DNA from 3 places in the Pseudomonas sp. YH-1 genome. Region 2 is predicted to be linked to each of the others. Evidence: predicted binding sites of a transcription regulator. Region 2 holds the regulator's gene; each other region holds the start of a gene.

Region 1 (6,155 bases), 1.4 Mb from region 2:
TCTTGGCTGAGCGACGAAATCCCGATCATACCTGTATTGAGAGATGCTGCGAAGCATTCCGCGCCGAGAAAGCACACATGGTTGAAAATAGCGAACTGCGCAAAGCCGGACTGAAGGTCACACTGCCGCGCGTCAAGATCCTCCAGATGCTCGATTCCGCCGAGCAGCGCCACATGAGCGCAGAGGATGTTTACAAAGCGCTGATGGAGGCGGGTGAGGACGTTGGTCTGGCCACCGTCTACCGCGTCCTGACCCAGTTCGAAGCCGCCGGCCTGGTGGTGCGCCACAACTTCGACGGCGGCCATGCCGTCTTCGAACTGGCCGACAGCGGTCACCATGACCACATGGTCTGCGTCGATACCGGCGAAGTCATCGAGTTCATGGACTCGGAAATCGAGAAACGCCAGAAGGAGATCGTCAAGGAGCGCGGCTTCGAGCTCGTCGATCACAACCTGGTGCTGTACGTGCGCAAGAAGAAATAAGCGCACGCATCAGCAGAAACGGCGACCCTCGGGTCGCCGTTTTCATTTGCGCGGGTTTCAAACGCTGGCAGGGTCAGCCCTGTACGGCCGAGTCCACCATCTTGCGGGCGTGGGCCAGGGATTCCTTGGTCAGATCGACGCCGCCGAGCATGCGGGCGATTTCTTCGATGCGTTCGGCCTTCTTCAGGTTGGCCACGGCGGTACGGGTTTCGCTGGTGTCGCGGTCCTTGTGCACGAACAGATGCTGGTGCCCCTGCGCCGCGACCTGCGGCAGGTGGGTGACGGTCAGTACCTGGCCGCGATCACCGAGGCGGCGCAGCAGTTGGCCGACCACTTCGGCGGTGGGGCCGCCAATGCCGACATCCACTTCGTCGAAGACCAGGGTGGGAATGCGTGAGGTCTGCGCGGTGATCACCTGGATCGCCAGACTGATGCGCGACAATTCGCCGCCCGAGGCGACCTTGGCCAGGCCCTTCATCGGTTGACCGGGGTTGGCGCTGACGAGGAATTCCAGCTGCTCCAGGCCGCTGACCTGAGGTTCGTCCGAGCTGGACTGGCGCAGTTCGATGGCGAAACGCCCGCCGGGCATGCCGAGCCGCTGCATCTCCACTTCCACGGCTTTGGCCAGCTTCGGCGCGGCATCCTGGCGAATGCGGCTGAGCTCGTCGGCCTTCTCCTGATAGTGGCGAGCGTAGGCGGACAGTTCGTCGCCCAGGCGCTCCACGGCTTCGTCGTCGGCGTTCAGCGCTTCCAGTTCGTCCAGTAGGCGTTGCTGCAAATCCTGCAGTTCGTGCGGCTGCACGCGGTGTTTGCGGGCGAGGCTGTAGATGGCGTCCATGCGCTCTTCCAGTTGCTGAAGGCGCATGGGGTCGGCGTCGAAGTGGTCGACGAAGCGGTTCAGCTCGCCGATGGCTTCTTCCACCTGGATCTGCGCACTGGACAGCAGGTTCACCGCCTCGCCCAGCGCAGTTGGCTGGGTCTGGAAGGCTGTGAGGCGGTTGAGGCTGGAGGTCAGTGCCGACAGCACGTTGCCGGCATCGCTTTCACTGCAGAGATCGACGACCTGGCGGCAAGCGGCGATCAGGCTGCCGGCGTTGCTCTGGGTCTTGTGTTCGGCTTCCAGCGACTCCAATTCGTTGTCGCCCAGGCCGAGGTTTTCCAGCTCCTCGAGCTGGTAGCTGAGCAGCTGGTGGCGGGCGCGCTGTTCGTCTCCATTGCGCGACAGACGGTCCAGTTCCTGGCGGGTCTGCTTCCAGCGCTGCGCGGCGAGGTGTATCTGGCGCGCCAGGTCCTGGCTGCCGGCGAATTCGTCGAGCAGGCGGCGGTGGGTGTCGGACTTGAGCAGCGACTGGTGTTCGTGCTGGCTGTGGATATCGATCAGCAGCTCGCCCAGGTGCTTGAGATCGCCCAGCGGGCAGGGCGTGCCGTTGATGTAGGCGCGGGAGCGGCCTTCGGCGGTGATCACCCGGCGCAGGATACACGGACCGTCCTGCTCCAGGTCGCGCTCGGCGAGCCAGTCGCGGGCTTCAGCAATCGCACTGACATCGAAGCTGGCGAGAATGTCTGCCTTGTCGGACCCGGGGCGTACGACGCCGCTGTCGGCTCGGTCGCCGAGGGCGAGACCGAGGGCGTCGAGCATGATCGACTTGCCGGCGCCGGTTTCGCCGGTGATCACGGTCATGCCGGCGGCGAGCTCGAGATCGAGGTGCTCGACGATGGCGTAGTTGTGCACGGACAGATGAACCAGCATGGGCGGCGGCTCCGTAGATAAGTCTGGTTATTTATACAGTATTTTTTGCCGCTGGCAATTCTCCCTCGTCGCCTGTGAGGGGTGTGTCCTTGAAGTCATGCCCTTGAAGTCGGAGAAAGGCGCCCCATATACACGGCAGAGCCGCGGACCATTGGGTTCGCCTTGTTTTCAAAGGCTTATTTTCTTTTTAGGAGAGTGGCATGTCTGACGAACAACAGACTCAGGATTCCCAGTTCAACGAGCAGCCGGACACCGGCGCTACCGGGGATCTGAACGCCCGCGTGCTGGAACTGGAAGAGCAGGTAGCCGCGGCGAAGGACCAGAGCCTGCGCGCCGTTGCCGAGTTGCAGAACGTCCGCCGCCGTGCCGAGCAGGACGTGGAGAAGGCGCACAAGTTCGCCCTGGAGAAATTCGCCGGCGACTTGCTGCCGATCGTCGATACCCTCGAGCGCGCGCTGGAGATGTCGAACCCGGAAGATGAAGTGATCAAGCCGATGCGCGAAGGCATCGAGCTGACGCTGAAGATGTTCCACGACACCTTGAAGCGCTACAACCTCGAGCCGGTCGACCCGCACGGCGAGCCATTCAACCCCGAACACCACCAGGCCATGGCCATGGAAGAGAGCATCCGCCTCGAGCCGGGCAGCGTGGTCAAGGTGTTCCAGAAGGGTTATCTGCTCAACGGTCGTCTGCTGCGTCCGGCCATGGTCGTGGTCAGCAAGGCACCGGAACAAACCCCGCCTTCGATCGACGAGAAGGCTTGAAATCCACCACCCGGTCCCCATCTGGGTAATCAACCGAGCCAAAGACCCGCAACAGGGTCAGCGCGGAATCTAATTTCTGGAGAGTGAACTATGGGCAAAATCATTGGTATCGACCTGGGGACCACCAACTCCTGTGTGTCCATCCTGGAGAACGGTAACGTCAAGGTCATCGAGAACGCCGAAGGCGCTCGTACCACCCCGTCGATCATCGGCTACGCCAACGACGGTGAAATCCTGGTAGGTCAGCCGGCGAAGCGCCAGGCTGTGACCAACCCGACCAACACCCTGTACGCAGTGAAGCGCCTGATCGGCCGTCGCTTCGAAGAAGACGTCGTGCAGAAAGACATCAAGATGGTGCCGTACAAGATCGTCAAGGCTGACAACGGTGACGCCTGGGTCGAAGCCAAGGGCCAGAAGATGGCTCCGCCGCAGGTCTCTGCCGAAGTCCTGAAGAAGATGAAGAAGACTGCCGAGGACTACCTGGGCGAGCCGGTCACTGAAGCGGTCATCACCGTTCCGGCCTACTTCAACGACAGCCAGCGTCAGGCCACCAAGGACGCCGGCCGCATCGCCGGTCTGGACGTCAAGCGCATCATCAACGAACCGACCGCGGCCGCGCTGGCCTATGGCCTGGACAAGGCGAAGGGTGATCACACCATCATCGTCTACGACCTGGGTGGCGGTACCTTCGACGTGTCCGTGATCGAGATCGCGGAAGTCGACGGCGAGCACCAGTTCGAAGTACTGGCCACCAACGGCGACACCTTCCTCGGTGGTGAAGACTTCGACCTGCGCCTGATCGACTACCTCGTCGAGGAATTCAAGAAAGAATCCGGCATGGACCTGAAGGGCGACCCTCTGGCCATGCAGCGTCTGAAGGAAGCGGCCGAGAAGGCCAAGATCGAGCTGTCCTCGACCCAGCAGACCGACGTCAACCTGCCGTACGTCACTGCTGACGCCAGCGGCCCGAAACACCTGAACGTCAAGGTTTCCCGCGCCAAGCTGGAATCCCTGGTGGAAGACCTGGTCACCCGCACCATCGAGCCGTGCCGCGTTGCGCTGAAAGACGCAGGCCTGGACGTGTCGAAGATCGACGAAGTGATCCTGGTCGGCGGCCAGACCCGCATGCCGCTGGTACAGAAGACCGTTGCCGAGTTCTTTGGCAAGGAAGCGCGCAAGGACGTCAACCCGGACGAAGCTGTTGCCATGGGTGCTGCCATCCAGGGCGCCGTACTGGCCGGCGATGTGAAGGACGTGCTGCTGCTCGACGTCACCCCGCTGACCCTGGGTATCGAAACCCTTGGTGGCGTGATGACCGCGCTGATCGACAAGAACACCACCATTCCGACCAAGAAGTCGCAGGTGTTCTCCACTGCCGATGACAACCAGGGCGCCGTGACCATCCATGTTCTGCAGGGCGAGCGCAAGCAGGCCGGCCAGAACAAGTCGCTGGGCAAGTTCGACCTGGCCGACATCCCGCCGGCTCCGCGTGGTGTGCCGCAGATCGAAGTGACCTTCGACATCGACGCCAACGGCATCCTGCACGTCGGCGCGAAAGACAAGGCCACCGGCAAGCAGCAGTCCATCGTGATCAAGGCTTCCTCGGGTCTGTCCGAAGACGAGATCCAGCAGATGGTCCGCGACGCCGAGGCGAATGCCGAGGAAGACCGCAAGTTCGAGGAACTGGCCGCTGCCCGCAACCAGGGTGATGCGCTGGTCCACGCGACTCGCAAGATGGTCACCGAGGCTGGCGACAAGGCTACTGCCGAAGAGAAAACCGCCATCGAGAAAGCTCTCGGCGAGCTGGAAGTTGCCGTGAAGGGCGACGACAAGGCCGAGATCGAAGCGAAGATGAATGCGCTGTCCCAGGCATCCACTCCGCTGGCGCAGAAGATGTATGCCGAACAGCCGCAGCCGGGTGCTGCCGCTCAGGGCGAGGCCGCTGACGACAAGGCTGGCGACGATGTCGTCGACGCCGAGTTCGAAGAGGTCAAGGAGAACAAGTAAGCCGCGTGCTTGCTTCCGCTCCGGCGCACCGACCAGCGTGTCGGTGCGCATGAAACGTCACGCGGGGGCTTGCTCCCGCGTTGGCGTGTCTGGGGGAACGGTTTTTAGAGTGCAGGAAAGTTATGGCCAAACGTGATTTTTACGAGGTGCTGGGTGTCGAGCGCGGCGCCAGCGAAGCGGACCTGAAGAAGGCCTATCGCCGGCTCGCCATGAAGTTCCACCCGGACCGCAATCCCGGCGACAAGGAGGCCGAGGATAAATTCAAGGAGGCCAACGAGGCGTACGAGGTCCTGTCCGACGCCAGCAAGCGCGCGGCTTACGACCAGTACGGCCATGCCGGCGTCGACCCGCAGATGGGTGGCGGCGGTGCCGGCTTCGGCGGCGCGAGCTTCTCGGACATCTTCGGTGATGTCTTCAGTGATTTCTTCGGGGGTGGCGGCGGTCGCGGCGGTTCCCGTGGCGGCCCGGCCCGCGGCGCGGACCTGCGCTATACCCTCGATCTCGACCTGGAAGATGCGGTTCGCGGCACCACCGTGACCATTCGCGTTCCCACCCTGGTCGGCTGCAAGACCTGCAGCGGCAGCGGCGCCAAGCCCGGCACCACGCCGGTCACCTGTACCACTTGTGGTGGTATCGGCCAGGTACGCATGCAGCAGGGCTTCTTCTCGGTGCAGCAGACCTGCCCGCGTTGCCATGGCAGCGGCAAGATGATCACCGACCCCTGTGGTTCCTGCCATGGCCAGGGCCGGGTGGAAGAGCACAAGACCCTGTCGGTGAAAGTGCCGGCCGGCGTCGATACCGGTGACCGCATCCGCCTGACCGGCGAAGGCGAAGCTGGCGCTCATGGTGGCCCGGCGGGCGACCTGTACGTGGTGGTGAATGTGCGCGAGCACGACATCTTCCAGCGCGACGGCAAGCATCTGTACTGCGAAGTACCGATCAGCTTCGCCGATGCCGCTCTGGGCGGCGAGTTGGAAGTGCCGACCCTGGATGGTCGCGTGAAGCTGAAGATTCCCGAGGGCACTCAGACCGGCAAGCTGTTCCGTCTGCGCGGCAAGGGCGTCGCCCCGGTGCGTGGTGGTGGTGCCGGCGACCTGATGTGCCGCGTGGTCGTGGAGACGCCTGTGCAGTTGGACAAGCGTCAGCGCGAAC
Region 2 (6,155 bases):
CGGCTGGAAGGCCAAGTACGAGATCCTGCCCGGCAAGGAAAAGGTGATCGAGGAGCTGCGTCGCCTGGCCAAGGATGCCGACACCATCTATCTCGCAACCGACTTGGACCGCGAAGGGGAGGCCATTGCCTGGCACCTGCGCGAGGCCATCGGCGGCGACGACTCGCGCTACAAGCGCGTGGTCTTCAACGAAATCACCAAGAAGGCCATCCAGGAGGCCTTCTCTCAGCCCGGCGAGCTGGATATCAACCGCGTGAATGCCCAGCAGGCGCGACGCTTCCTCGATCGCGTGGTGGGCTACATGGTTTCCCCGCTGCTCTGGGCCAAGATCGCCCGCGGCCTGTCTGCCGGTCGTGTGCAGTCGGTGGCGGTTAAGCTGGTGGTCGAGCGTGAGCGCGAGATCCGCGCCTTTGTCCCGGAAGAGTACTGGGAAGTCCACGCCGACCTCGGCACGCCGAAGAACGACAAGGTCCGCTTCGAAGTCGTCCGCGAGAAGGGCGAAGCCTTCAAGCCGCTGAACGAAGCCCAGGCCACTGCTGCCCTGGAGAAGCTCAAGGCGTCCAGCTACAGCATCGCCAAGCGCGAGGACAAGCCGACTTCCAGCAAGCCCTCGGCACCATTCATCACCTCCACCCTGCAACAGGCCGCAAGCAACCGCCTGGGCTTCGGGGTGAAGAAGACCATGATGATGGCCCAGCGTCTCTACGAAGCCGGCTACATCACCTACATGCGTACCGACTCGACCAACCTGTCGGCCGACGCCATCGATATGGTGCGTGGCTTCATCGACAGCGAGTTCGGCAAGAAATACCTGCCGGCCAAGCCGAACTTCTACTCCAGCAAGGAAGGTGCCCAGGAAGCGCACGAAGCGATTCGTCCTTCCGACGTCAACCTGCGTCCGACCCAGCTGTCGGGCATGGAGCGTGATGCCGAGCGCCTGTACGACCTGATCTGGCGCCAGTTCGTGGCCTGCCAGATGCCGCCGGCCGAGTACCTGTCCACCACCGTCAGCGCAGCTGCCGGTGACTTCGAACTGCGCGCCAAGGGCCGCATCCTCAAGTTCGACGGCTACACCAAGGTGCTGCCGCAGCAGAGCAAGCCGGGCGAGGACGACGTCCTGCCGGAAATGAACCAGGGCGATGCGATGAAGCTGCTCAAGCTCGACCCGAGCCAGCACTTCACCAAGCCGCCGGCGCGCTTCTCCGAAGCCAGCCTGGTCAAAGAACTGGAAAAACGTGGCATCGGTCGCCCGTCCACCTACGCGGCGATCATCTCCACCATCCAGGAACGCGGCTACGTCACCACCCACAACCGCCGCTTCTACGCGGAGAAAATGGGCGACATCGTCACCGATCGTCTCAACGAGAGCTTCTCCAACCTGATGGACTACGGCTTCACCGCCGGCATGGAAGAGAACCTCGATGACGTGGCCCAGGGCGAGCGAGACTGGAAAAACGTGCTGGACGAGTTCTACGGCGACTTCCGCAAGAAGCTCGACCTGGCCGAGGCTGCCAACGACGGCATGCGCGCCAACCAGCCGACCCTGACCGACATCCCCTGCCGCGAGTGCGGCCGACCGATGATGATCCGTACCGCTTCCACCGGCGTGTTCCTCGGTTGCTCGGGCTACAGCCTGCCACCGAAAGAGCGCTGCAAGGCGACCGTGAACCTGATTCCGGGCGACGAGATCGCAGCCGATGACGAAGGCGAATCCGAATCCCGCGTGCTGCGTGGCAAGCACCGCTGCCCGATCTGCAGCACCGCGATGGATGCGTACCTGGTCGACGAAAAGCGCAAGCTGCACATCTGTGGCAACAACCCGGATTGCGCCGGCTACGAGATCGAAGAGGGTCAGTACCGCATCAAGGGCTACGAAGGCCCCAGCCTGGAATGCGACAAGTGCGGCAGCGAGATGCAGCTCAAGACCGGTCGCTTCGGCAAGTTCTTCGGCTGCACCAACCCGACCTGCAAGAACACCCGCAAGCTGCTGAAGAATGGTGAGCCTGCGCCGCCGAAGATGGACGCCATCCGCATGCCGGAACTCAAGTGCGAGAAGGTCGACGACATCTACGTGCTGCGTGACGGTGCTTCCGGCCTGTTCCTCGCCGCCAGCCAGTTCCCGAAGAACCGCGAGACCCGTGCTCCGCTGGTGGCCGAACTGCTGCCGCACAAGGAAGAGCTGGATCCGAAGTACCACTTCCTGCTTTCCGCTCCGGCGAAAGACCCGGATGGTCGTCCGGCAGTCATCCGCTTCAGCCGCAAGACCAAGGAGCAGTACGTGCAGTCCGAGGTCGACGGCAAGCCCACCGGCTGGCGCGCGTTCTTCGACGGCGGCAAGTGGAAGGTCGAAGACAAGCGCTGATGGAAGGCGCGCCCCGCTGAGGCGGGGCGTGCTTATACTGCCGAAGTCGACTGCAGAGGGCCCGGTCATGGCGAACGAACTCTATACCCGTACCAACCAGAAGCTGTTCTTCGCCGGCCTTGCCCTGGAAGCCTGGCGCAACGCCGAGTCCGCGCGCGCGATGAATGCCCAGGCGCGCATCCAGGCCGAGCGCGAAGCGGCGCTGTTCCATCTCTATGGGGCGGTGCTGGGCGTCGCCCATGAGATCGCCGGCTACTACCGCCTGCCCCAGGCTGGTGCTCCGCGCGTCGATATGCTGCTGAACGCCGAGGTGCTGGCTGCCGCTCCAAGTCCGGAGCTGGCGGAGATGGTTGAACTGGCGCAATCGCCGGAAGCCTGGCTGGGTCGCCTGCTGGCCGCCTACGCCGCGCTGTTCCAGCCGCCGACCGAGCCGAAGAAAGCCAAGGTCGATCCGACCCAGCCGCTGATCCAGGCGGTGAATGTCGACGACGAGGCGCCGGTCGAGCTGGGCAATGATGAGCTGGAGGCCTGGCGTAAAGCCCTGAAGGAGCTGGTGCTGCGCTTCCGCGCCTCGCTCACTGAGCTCTGATCCCTGCTTCACTGCGTGCCGGCCTTCCGGTCGGTCCGCGCAAGCTTTGGCTAGGGTGTAGCGGGTGTGGCTGTTACACTACGCGTTCTGCTGTGGAGAACGTCGCTATGCCAACCTCATTTCTGGAAATTGTCGAGCTGCCTGACGGGCGTATCGTATTGCGTCGTGCGGACGAGGAGGAGGCGCTGGTGACCCTGGAGTTCTCCGCCGATGCCAAGGGTTTCCTGCAGGGTCAGCACATCGAGATCGCCAAGGCGATGTTCAATGTCGGTGTACAGATGGCCGGTCGCCTCGCCGAAGGCAGCGACATGAGCATGGACGACGAAGGTCCGCGCGTCCTGCACTGAGTTCTGTCGCTTCGCCGCGTTCGCGGCGAAGTTTCTCGATCCGATCAACCCAGACGAATATTCAGGCTCTGCGCCTGGCCGGCAACGGCAGCGCGGGAGAGTTGCGCGCGCGCTTTCGCGCTGAGGTTCAGCCAGCTCACCACGGTATGGCTGTTGCCCAGGCGCAGTGCCTCGCAGGCCAGGGCCTGGGCGGCGGCCTGATCGCGGGCCGGCAGCAGCAGGATGCCCTGGCGGTTCAGACCGGCCTTGCGCAGCCAGTCCGGCGTCAGGCTGGACGGCGGTGCGATCAGGGTCAGCCAGCGCGAGTCGCTTTCCTCGCTCAGCTCGCGGAGCATTGGCGCCAGCAGCATCAGGCACTGGCTGGGGAGGCCACGCAGGGCTATCTCACTGAAGGCGCTTTCTTCGGCGATGGGCTCTTCTTCCATCAGCTCCGGGAGCAGGGGAGCAGTACCGCTTGCCCAGAATACTTCCTGGAACAGCGGGAGTTGCGGCAGGTTCTGCGGCTGCGGGTACTGCATGGGTATCTCCTGTTCAGCGACGGATCACGCCGACGCTCAAGCCTTCGATGACCAGTTCCTGTTCCTTGAGATCGACCTCGATGGGGGCGAACTCCGGGTTCTCGGCGAGCAGCCAGACCTTGCTGCCTTCGCGCTTGAAGCGCTTCACCGTTACCTCTTCACCCAGGCGCGCGACCACGATCTGGCCGTTGCGCGCCTCGCGGGTGACGTGCACGGCAAGCAGGTCGCCGTCCATGATGCCGACATCCTTCATGCTCTGGCCGCGTACACGCAGCAGGTAGTTGGCCGGTGGGTTGAAGAAGGTCGGGTTGATCCGGCAGGTGTCGTCGACGTTCTGCTCGGCGAGGATCGGCGCGCCGGCGGCGACGCGGCCAATGATCGGCAGTTCGTCGTCATTGGCGGCGGCCTTGGGCTCGAAGCCGGGGATGCGAATGCCGCGGGAGGCGCCCGGGGTCATTTCGATGGCGCCTTTGCGGGCGAGGGCCTTCAAATGTTCCTCGGCGGCGTTAGGTGACTTGAAGCCGAGTTCCTGGGCGATTTCCGCGCGGGTGGGCGGGTAGCCGTTGGCTTCCAGGCAGCGTTTGATGAAGGCGAGGATCTCGGCTTGGCGCGGCGTGAGCTTCAGCATGTCCATACTCTGGCTTTTTATACAGTGACTGGAATTATATACAGTGATGGCGGGCTGGCAATGCTTTTATTGGGGATGGCTGTCGGTGGTACGTTCGTGCATGTAACCTTTGGGGCTTGGCAAGCGTCTTGCTGTACATAAGGTGTCTCGTCGCATTGCCATGATATTGGTAACAATCCATCGCACTTTGCTTGACAATACAAGACGCTGAAACGTATGTTTCAAACAAGTGTTTGTCAGGCGGAGTAGCCATGGCCCAGTCGGAAACCGTCGAACGCATCCTGGATGCTGCGGAACAGCTGTTCGCGGAGAAAGGCTTCGCCGAAACCTCCTTGCGTCTGATCACCAGCAAGGCGGGGGTGAATCTCGCGGCGGTGAACTATCACTTCGGCTCGAAGAAGGCGCTGATACAGGCGGTCTTCTCGCGCTTCCTCGGCCCGTTCTGCGCCAGCCTCGAAAAGGAGCTGGATCGCCGCCAGGCCAAACCTGATGCGCCGCGCGCGACCCTGGAAGAGCTGCTCGAGCTGCTCGTGGTTCAGGCCATGGCGGTGAAGCCGCGTAGCGGCAATGATCTGTCGATCTTCATGCGGCTGCTGGGCCTGGCGTTCAGCCAGAGCCAGGGGCACCTGCGCAAGTACCTCGAAGAGGTCTACGGCAAGGTGTTCCGCCGCTACATGCTGCTGGTGCACGAGTCCGCGCCGCGACTGCCGCCGCTGGAGTTGTTCTGGCGCGTGCACTTCATGCTGGGTACCGCGGTGTTCAGCATGTCCGGCATCAAAGCGCTGCGTGCCATGGCCGAGAACGATTTTGGCGTGAACACTTCCATCGAGCAGGTGATGCGCCTGATGGTGCCGTTCCTCGCCGCCGGCATGCGTGCCGACAGTGGTGTCAGCGATCCATCGCTGGCGGGCGCGCAACTCAAGCCGCGTACCAAATCGAGCGCCTCCCAGGCGCCTGCCAAAGTCTGATCCGAGCCCGGCTTCGCGCTGGGCTGCGTCGGTTCGATCGGCTACAGTAGCCGGCCATGGCTGATCTCGATCTTCTCCATATCTCCCTTGCTGACCAGATGCTCTACGGCTTTGCCGCAGGGCGTCTTGTCCTGCGTGTTCCGGTATCCAGCGCCGTCAACGGTGCGGGGGAGCGAAACGGCTCCGGGTGCACGCCACGAGGCTTGCACCAGATCCGTGCACGCATCGGCGATGGCTTGCCCAGGGGTGCAGTACTGAAGGGGCGACGCTGGACCGGTGAGACCTGGACGGCTGAGCTTCACGAGGCCTTTCCCGGCCGTGACTGGATTCTCTCGCGCATCCTCTGGCTCAGCGGCAGCGAACCGGGGCGCAACCGGATGGGCGAGGTCGATACCTTTCGCCGCTACATCTATCTGCACGGCACACCGGACTGCGAACCCATGGGTACGCCGCTGTCCCACGGTTGTATCCGCCTGCGCAATGACGACCTGCTGGAACTCTTTCCGCGGGTGCCCCTCCATTGCCGGGTTCGAATCGAAGAGACTGCCTGTCCCGATTGGCAGGCAGCACAACTGAATTGAAAGGAATGCACATGCAAGGCTCCCTGATGCTCGACATCGGCGGCACCTGGCTCACCGCCGAGGACCGCCAGATCCTGCGCCACCCGGAAGTCGGTGGCCTGATCATCTTTGCCCGCAACATCGAATCGCCGCGCCAGGTGCGCGAGCTGATGGAAGCTATTC
Region 3 (6,155 bases), 1.6 Mb from region 2:
GCGCAGGTGAAGGTGTACGGCTGGCTGCTGTGCCAGACGCTGGAAATCGACGCCATCGACCTGGCCGTCGTCTACTTCAACGTCATCACCCAGAAGGAAACCGAGTTCCGCGAGCGCTTCGCCGCCGACGACCTGCGCGCCTTCTTCGAGCTGCAATGCCAGCGCTTCGTGCAATGGGCCGAGCAGGAAAGTGCCCATCGCATCGAGCGCGACCGTGGCCTGGAGGCGCTGCGCTTTCCTTACGCCGACTTCCGCCAGGGCCAGCGCATGCTCGCCGAGTCGGTGTACCGCGCCGCCCGCGACGGCAAGACACTGATGGCCCAGGCCACCACCGGCATCGGCAAGACCCTCGGCACCCTGTTCCCGCAGCTCAAGGCATTCCCCGGGCAGCAGCTCGACCGGCTGTTCTTCCTCACCGCCAAGACTCCCGGTCGCCGCCTGGCCCTGGATGCCCTGTCGACCCTGCGCCAGCAGGACGCCGCGCAGCCCCTGCGCGTACTCGAACACGTCGCGCGCGACAAGGCCTGCGAGCATCCGGACAAATCCTGCCACGGCGACTCCTGCCCGCTGGCCAAGGGTTTCTACGACCGCTTGCCCGCCGCCCGCGAGGCCGCGCTCAAGCGCCGCTGGCTGACCCAGGAAAACCTGCGCGAGGTCGCGCTCGAACACCAGGTCTGCCCCTACTACCTGAGCCAGGAGCTGTGCCGCTGGGCCGACGTGGTGGTGGGCGACTACAACTACTACTTCGACATGACCGCCCTGCTCTACGGCCTGACGGTACTCAACGACTGGAAGGTGACGCTGCTGGTGGACGAGGCGCACAACCTCATCGAGCGCGGCCGCGGCATGTACAGCGCCGAGCTGGACCAGTCCGAGTTCAACGCCCTGCGCAAGGTCGCCCCGGCCGGACTGAAAGGCGTGCTGGAGCGCGTCGGCCGGCACTGGAACCAGATGCACCGCGACCAGGAGGTCGATTACCAGATCTACCCGACGGTGCCGGACCTGTTCATCGCCGCACTGCAGAAAGCCGTCAGCGCCATCACCGATCACCTCACCGACCAGCCCACCGGCAACGAGGCCGAGTTGCTGCGCTTCTACCTCGACGCCATGCTGTTCTGCCGGCTGGCCGAGGCCTACGGGCCGCACTCGCTGTTCGACATCACCCGCCACGACGGCAGCGGCCAGCGCACGCTGTCCACCCTGTGCCTGCGCAACGTGGTGCCGGCGCCCTTCCTCGCCGAACGCTTCGAGGTGGCCCACAGCACCACGCTGTTCTCCGCCACGCTGAACCCGGCCAATTACTATGCGGACCTGCTTGGCCTGCCGGAAGACACCACCTGGCGCGAAGTGGAATCGCCGTTCCACGCCGAGCAACTGGAAGTCCACGCGCTGAGCAACCTGTCCACCCGCTATCAGCACCGCGAGGCCAGCCTCACGCCGATCAGCACCCTGATGGCCCGGCAGTTCCGCGCTCGCCCTGGCAATTACCTGGCCTTCTTCAGCAGCTACGCCTACCTGCAACAGGCACTGGAGCGCTTCGCCGCCGAACACCCGGACATCCCGCGCTGGGTGCAGTCGCGCAGCATGAACGAACTGGAGCGCCAGGCCTTCCTCGACCGCTTCACCCCGCACTCGCAGGGCATCGGCTTCGCCGTACTCGGCGGTGCATTTGGCGAGGGCATCGACCTGCCGGGCGACCGCCTGATCGGCGCCTTCATCGCCACGCTGGGATTGCCGCAGGTGAACGAGGTCAACGAGGAGATCAAGCAGCGCATGCAGGGGATGTTCGGCGACGGCTACGACTACACCTACCTGTTCCCCGGTCTGCAGAAGGTCGTCCAGGCCGCTGGGCGGGTGATCCGCACGCCCACGGACTCGGGGGTGATCTACCTGCTCGATGATCGCTTCAACCAGCCAGCGGTACGGCGGTTGTTGCCCAGTTGGTGGAAGACCGAGCGGTTGAAGTTCGTGGCCGACCCGCCGCAGTTCAAAGCGCCGCAAGGGTATCTGCTGTTGTAACCCATTGCATTGGGTGGCCCCCGTACGTTCGTGTTCCGCCGTGATGCTGGTGCGATCTGGTCGCGGGCATGCCTGCTCCGACGGATGACGCCCCGATGCGTCCGAATGGCCGTCAGACCAACCGCCATTGACGGCACCTTTCTACCGGATAAACTGTATATCCATACAGTTATCTCCGAGCAACCCCATGTTCATCCTCCCCATATCCCTTCCCTGGCCCTCCCGCCGGGCGCATGACCGTCGCCGCTCGCCGGCCGGGAGGCCGTGATGGGCAGCGTGGTCGCACTCGATACCCTGCTCCACCAACGCCAGGTCTGGAAAGGCCAGCCCCAGGGCCTGCCGCCCAGCCAGCAGCCCACTGGCCATGCGGTGCTGGATGCCGCCCTGCCCACTGGCGGCTGGCCGGAAGCGGCGCTCAGCGAAATTCTCCTGGCCGCCGAGGGTACCGGCGAACTGCAACTGGTCTGGCCGACCCTTGCGCGACTCAGCGCGGCAGGCGAGCGCATCGTGCTGGTCGCCCCGCCCCATGTGCCCTACCCGGCCGCCTGGCAGGCCGCCGGCGTCGCGCTGGAGCAACTCGCCATCGTTCAGGCCAGCGGCCGCGATGCGCTCTGGGCCGCCGAGCAGTGCCTGCGCTCGGGTAGTTGTGGCGTCGTGCTGTGTTGGCCGCAGCAGGCCGATGACCGCGCCCTGCGCCGCCTGCAGGTGGCGGCTGAAACCGGGCAGACCCTGGCTATCGCCTACCGCTCGCAGCGCGAAGCGCTCAACCCGTCACCCGCCGCGCTGCGCCTGGCGCTGGACGCCAATCCGGCACAGCTGCGCGTACTCAAGTGCCGTGGCGGCCTGGCACCGGCGCGCCCCATCCCACTGCCCTGGCACTGAGGCCGGCATGCTCTGGGCCTGTATTCTCCTGCCACAGCTGGCGATGGACGGCGTGCTGCGCGGGCGTGCCGAACCGGACGCCGCCCTGGCGCTGCTCGCCGGGCCGACCCAGCGTCGCGTGCTGCAGGCGGTGAATCCGGCCGCGCGGGCGTTGGGCCTCAAGCCCGGCCAGTCGCTCACCGCCGCCCAGGCCCTGAGCCGCGATTTCGCCACCGCCGAGTACGACCTGCGCGACGTGCAGCGTTGGCAGGACCTGCTGGCCGCCTGGGCCTATGGCTTCAGCTCGCAAGTCAGCCAGCACTATCCACGCGCGCTGCTGCTGGAGGTGCAGTCCAGCCTGCAACTGTTCGGGCCCTGGCCGCGCTTCGAGGCACGCCTGCGCGAGGAACTGGACGGGCTGGGCTTTCGCCATCGCATCACCGCCGCGCCCAACCCAGCCGCCGCGCGCATCCTCGCCAACGGCCACGACGGCCTGGCGATCCACGACAACGAGCAGTTGCGCCAGTACCTGGGCAGGATGCCGCTGGAGCGCCTGGGCCTTGAGCGCGACGCCACCACCTCACTGGGCCGCATGGGCCTGCGCAGCCTGCAGCAACTGCTCGCCCTGCCGCGCGAGAGCCTGGCCCGGCGCTTCCCGCCACAGGTACTGCGCCAGGTCGACACCCTGCTCGGCCTGCGCCCGCTGGCCCTGGAGTACTACCGGCCGCCGGACCGCTTCGAGTCGCGCATCGAGCTGAACTTCGACGTGGAGTCCACCCAGGCCCTGCTGTTCCCGCTGCGCCGCCTGACCGGCGACCTCGCCGCCTTCCTCGCCGGGCGAGACAGCGGCGTGCAGCGCTTCGTCCTGCACCTGGAGCACCACGAAGGTGCCGACACGCCAATGCCGGTCGGCCTGCTCAGCGCCGAGCGCGAGGCGGCCATGCTCTTCGAACTGAGCCGTGGCCGGCTGGAGCAATTGCAACTGCGCGCCCCGGTACATAGCGTGCGACTCATCGCCGACGACCTGCCGCCCTTCGTGCCTCAGCACCGCGAGCTGTTCGACGACCGCCCGCAGCAATCCCAACCCTGGGAACAGTTGCGCGAACGCCTGCGCGCGCGGCTGGGCGACGACGCCGTGCACAGTCTCGGGGCACGCGCCGACCACCGGCCGGAGCGTGCCTGGCAGGATCAGTCCACCCCGCCCCGGCAAGTCACCGACGTTCCGCGCCCCGGCTGGCTGCTGGCCGAGCCCCAGCCGCTGCGCGAATTCGCCCCGACCCTGCTGGCCGGCCCCGAGCGCATCGAGTCCGGCTGGTGGGACGGCGAGGACATCCGCCGTGACTACTACCAGGTACGCACCCGCAGCGGCCAGCGCGCCTGGGTGTTCCGCCCGGTGGGCGAAAAGGGGCCGCTGCTGCTGCACGGCTGGTTCGCATGAGCGCGGCGGATCAAAGCATCGGCTACGCCGAGCTGCACTGCCTGTCCAATTTCAGCTTCCAGCGCGGTGCCTCCAGTGCGGCCGAGCTGGTCGAGCGGGCGAAGAAGCTGGGCTACCGGGCGCTTGCGATCACCGACGAATGCAGCCTTGCCGGCATCGTCCGCGCCTGGCAGGCGGCGAAGGAGCAGGAGTTCATCCTCATCACCGGCAGCGAACTGAGCATCGAGCAAGGTCCGAAGCTGGTGCTGCTGGCCGAGAACCTCACGGGCTACGAGAACCTCTGTCGCCTCATCACCCACGCCCGTCGCCGCGCCGAAAAGGGTAGCTATCGCCTGGTGCGTTCGGATTTCGACGGCAATCTCGACCACCTGCTGGCGATCTGGCTGCCACAAGACGACCAGGACGACGACGGCCTCTGGCTGCGCGAGCGCTTCCCCGGGCGCCTGTGGCTGGGCGTCGAACTGCACAAGGGCCCGGACGACACCGGCAAGCTGCGTCGCCTGCAGGAACAGGCCGCGCGCCTGGGCCTCTCCCCCGTGGCCTGCGGCGACGTGCACATGCACATCCGTGGCCGCCGCGCCCTGCAGGACTGCATGACCGCCATCCGCCAGCACCTGCCGGTGCACGAGGCCGGCCAGTATCTCTACCCCAACGGCGAACGGCATCTGCGGCCGAAGGAGGCGCTGGCGGCGATCTACCCGGCCGAGTTGCTGGCGGAGACCTTGAAGATTGCCGAGCGCTGCAGCTTCGATCTGGGCAAGGATGTGAAATACCAGTACCCGCGCGAGCTGGTTCCCGAAGGCCATACGCCCAGCACCTGGCTGCGGGAGAAGACCGAGGAAGGCATCCTTCTGCGCTGGAAAGACGGTGCTACCCCCGCCGTTCGCAAACGCGTCGAAGATGAACTGGCACTGATCGCCGAGCTGAAGTACGACAGCTACTTCCTCACGGTCTACGACATCGTCGCCTTCGCCCGCAGCCAGAAGATTCTCTGCCAGGGACGCGGCTCGGCGGCCAACTCGGTGGTCTGTTTCGCCCTGGGCATCACCGAGCTGGACCCGACCCGTGAACATGTGCACCTGCTGTTCGAGCGCTTCATCTCCCGCGAGCGCAACGAGCCGCCGGATATCGACGTCGACTTCGAGCACGACCGTCGTGAGGAAGTCATCCAGTACGTGTTCCGTCGCTACGGCCGCAGCCGCGCCGCCCTCACCGCCGTGGCCAGTACCTACCGGGGCGCCGGCGCGGTGCGCGACGTGGCCAAGGCACTGGGATTGCCGCCGGACCAGGTCGGCGCGCTGGCCGACTGCTGCGGCGCCTGGAGCCGCGAAGCACCACACGCCGACCGCCTGCGCGAAGCCGGCTTCGACCCGGAAAACCCGACCCTGCGCCGCGTGCTGGCGCTGACCGACCAGCTGGTCGGCTTCCCCCGGCACCTGTCGCAGCACCCCGGAGGCTTCGTCATTTCCCAGCAGCCGCTGGAAACCCTGGTGCCGGTGGAGAACGCCGCGATGCCCGAGCGCACCCTGATCCAGTGGGACAAGGACGATCTCGACGCCGTCGGCCTGCTCAAGGTCGACGTGCTCGCCCTCGGCATGCTCAGCGCCCTGCGCCGCTGCTTCGACCTGATCGAGCGCTATCGCGGGGAGCGTTACACGCTGGCCTCACTACCGCAGGAATGCGCGAAGACCTACACCATGATCAGCCGCGCCGACACCGTGGGGGTGTTCCAGATCGAGTCCCGCGCGCAGATGGCCATGCTGCCGCGCCTAAAACCCAAGACCTTCTATGACCTGGTGATCGAAGTAGCCATCGTCCGCCCCGGCCCGATCCAGGG

The links. The regulator LexA, encoded in region 2, represses DNA repair genes until DNA is damaged. The targets are predictions, from matches to a motif close to CTGTNTNNNNANACAG.
Region 1: recN (DNA repair protein RecN) is a predicted target of LexA. The motif match lies at 2,256-2,271, and genes of this name have one in related genera.
Region 3: imuA (translesion DNA synthesis-associated protein ImuA) is a predicted target of LexA. The motif match lies at 2,173-2,188, and genes of this name have one in related genera.

Annotation. Positions count from the first base shown of each region.
Region 1 covers NZ_CP178184.1:70,154-76,308, reverse strand. Annotated here, with positions in the region: gene fur (ferric iron uptake transcriptional regulator) at 78-482, shown strand; gene recN (DNA repair protein RecN) at 556-2,232, opposite strand; gene grpE (nucleotide exchange factor GrpE) at 2,433-2,996, shown strand; gene dnaK (molecular chaperone DnaK) at 3,087-5,003, shown strand; gene dnaJ (molecular chaperone DnaJ) at 5,126-6,155, shown strand, end outside.
Region 2 covers NZ_CP178184.1:5,432,136-5,438,290, reverse strand. Annotated here, with positions in the region: gene topA (type I DNA topoisomerase) at 1-2,362, shown strand, start outside; gene ACKI1H_RS24810 (DUF6586 family protein) at 2,430-2,951, shown strand; gene ACKI1H_RS24805 (hypothetical protein) at 3,059-3,298, shown strand; gene sulA (SOS-induced cell division inhibitor SulA) at 3,343-3,816, opposite strand; gene lexA (transcriptional repressor LexA) at 3,830-4,444, opposite strand; gene ACKI1H_RS24790 (TetR/AcrR family transcriptional regulator) at 4,696-5,412, shown strand; gene ACKI1H_RS24785 (L,D-transpeptidase family protein) at 5,469-5,993, shown strand; gene nagZ (beta-N-acetylhexosaminidase) at 6,005-6,155, shown strand, end outside.
Region 3 covers NZ_CP178184.1:3,881,964-3,888,118, reverse strand. Annotated here, with positions in the region: gene ACKI1H_RS17990 (ATP-dependent DNA helicase) at 1-2,019, shown strand, start outside; gene imuA (translesion DNA synthesis-associated protein ImuA) at 2,287-2,901, shown strand; gene ACKI1H_RS17980 (Y-family DNA polymerase) at 2,909-4,318, shown strand; gene ACKI1H_RS17975 (error-prone DNA polymerase) at 4,315-6,155, shown strand, end outside.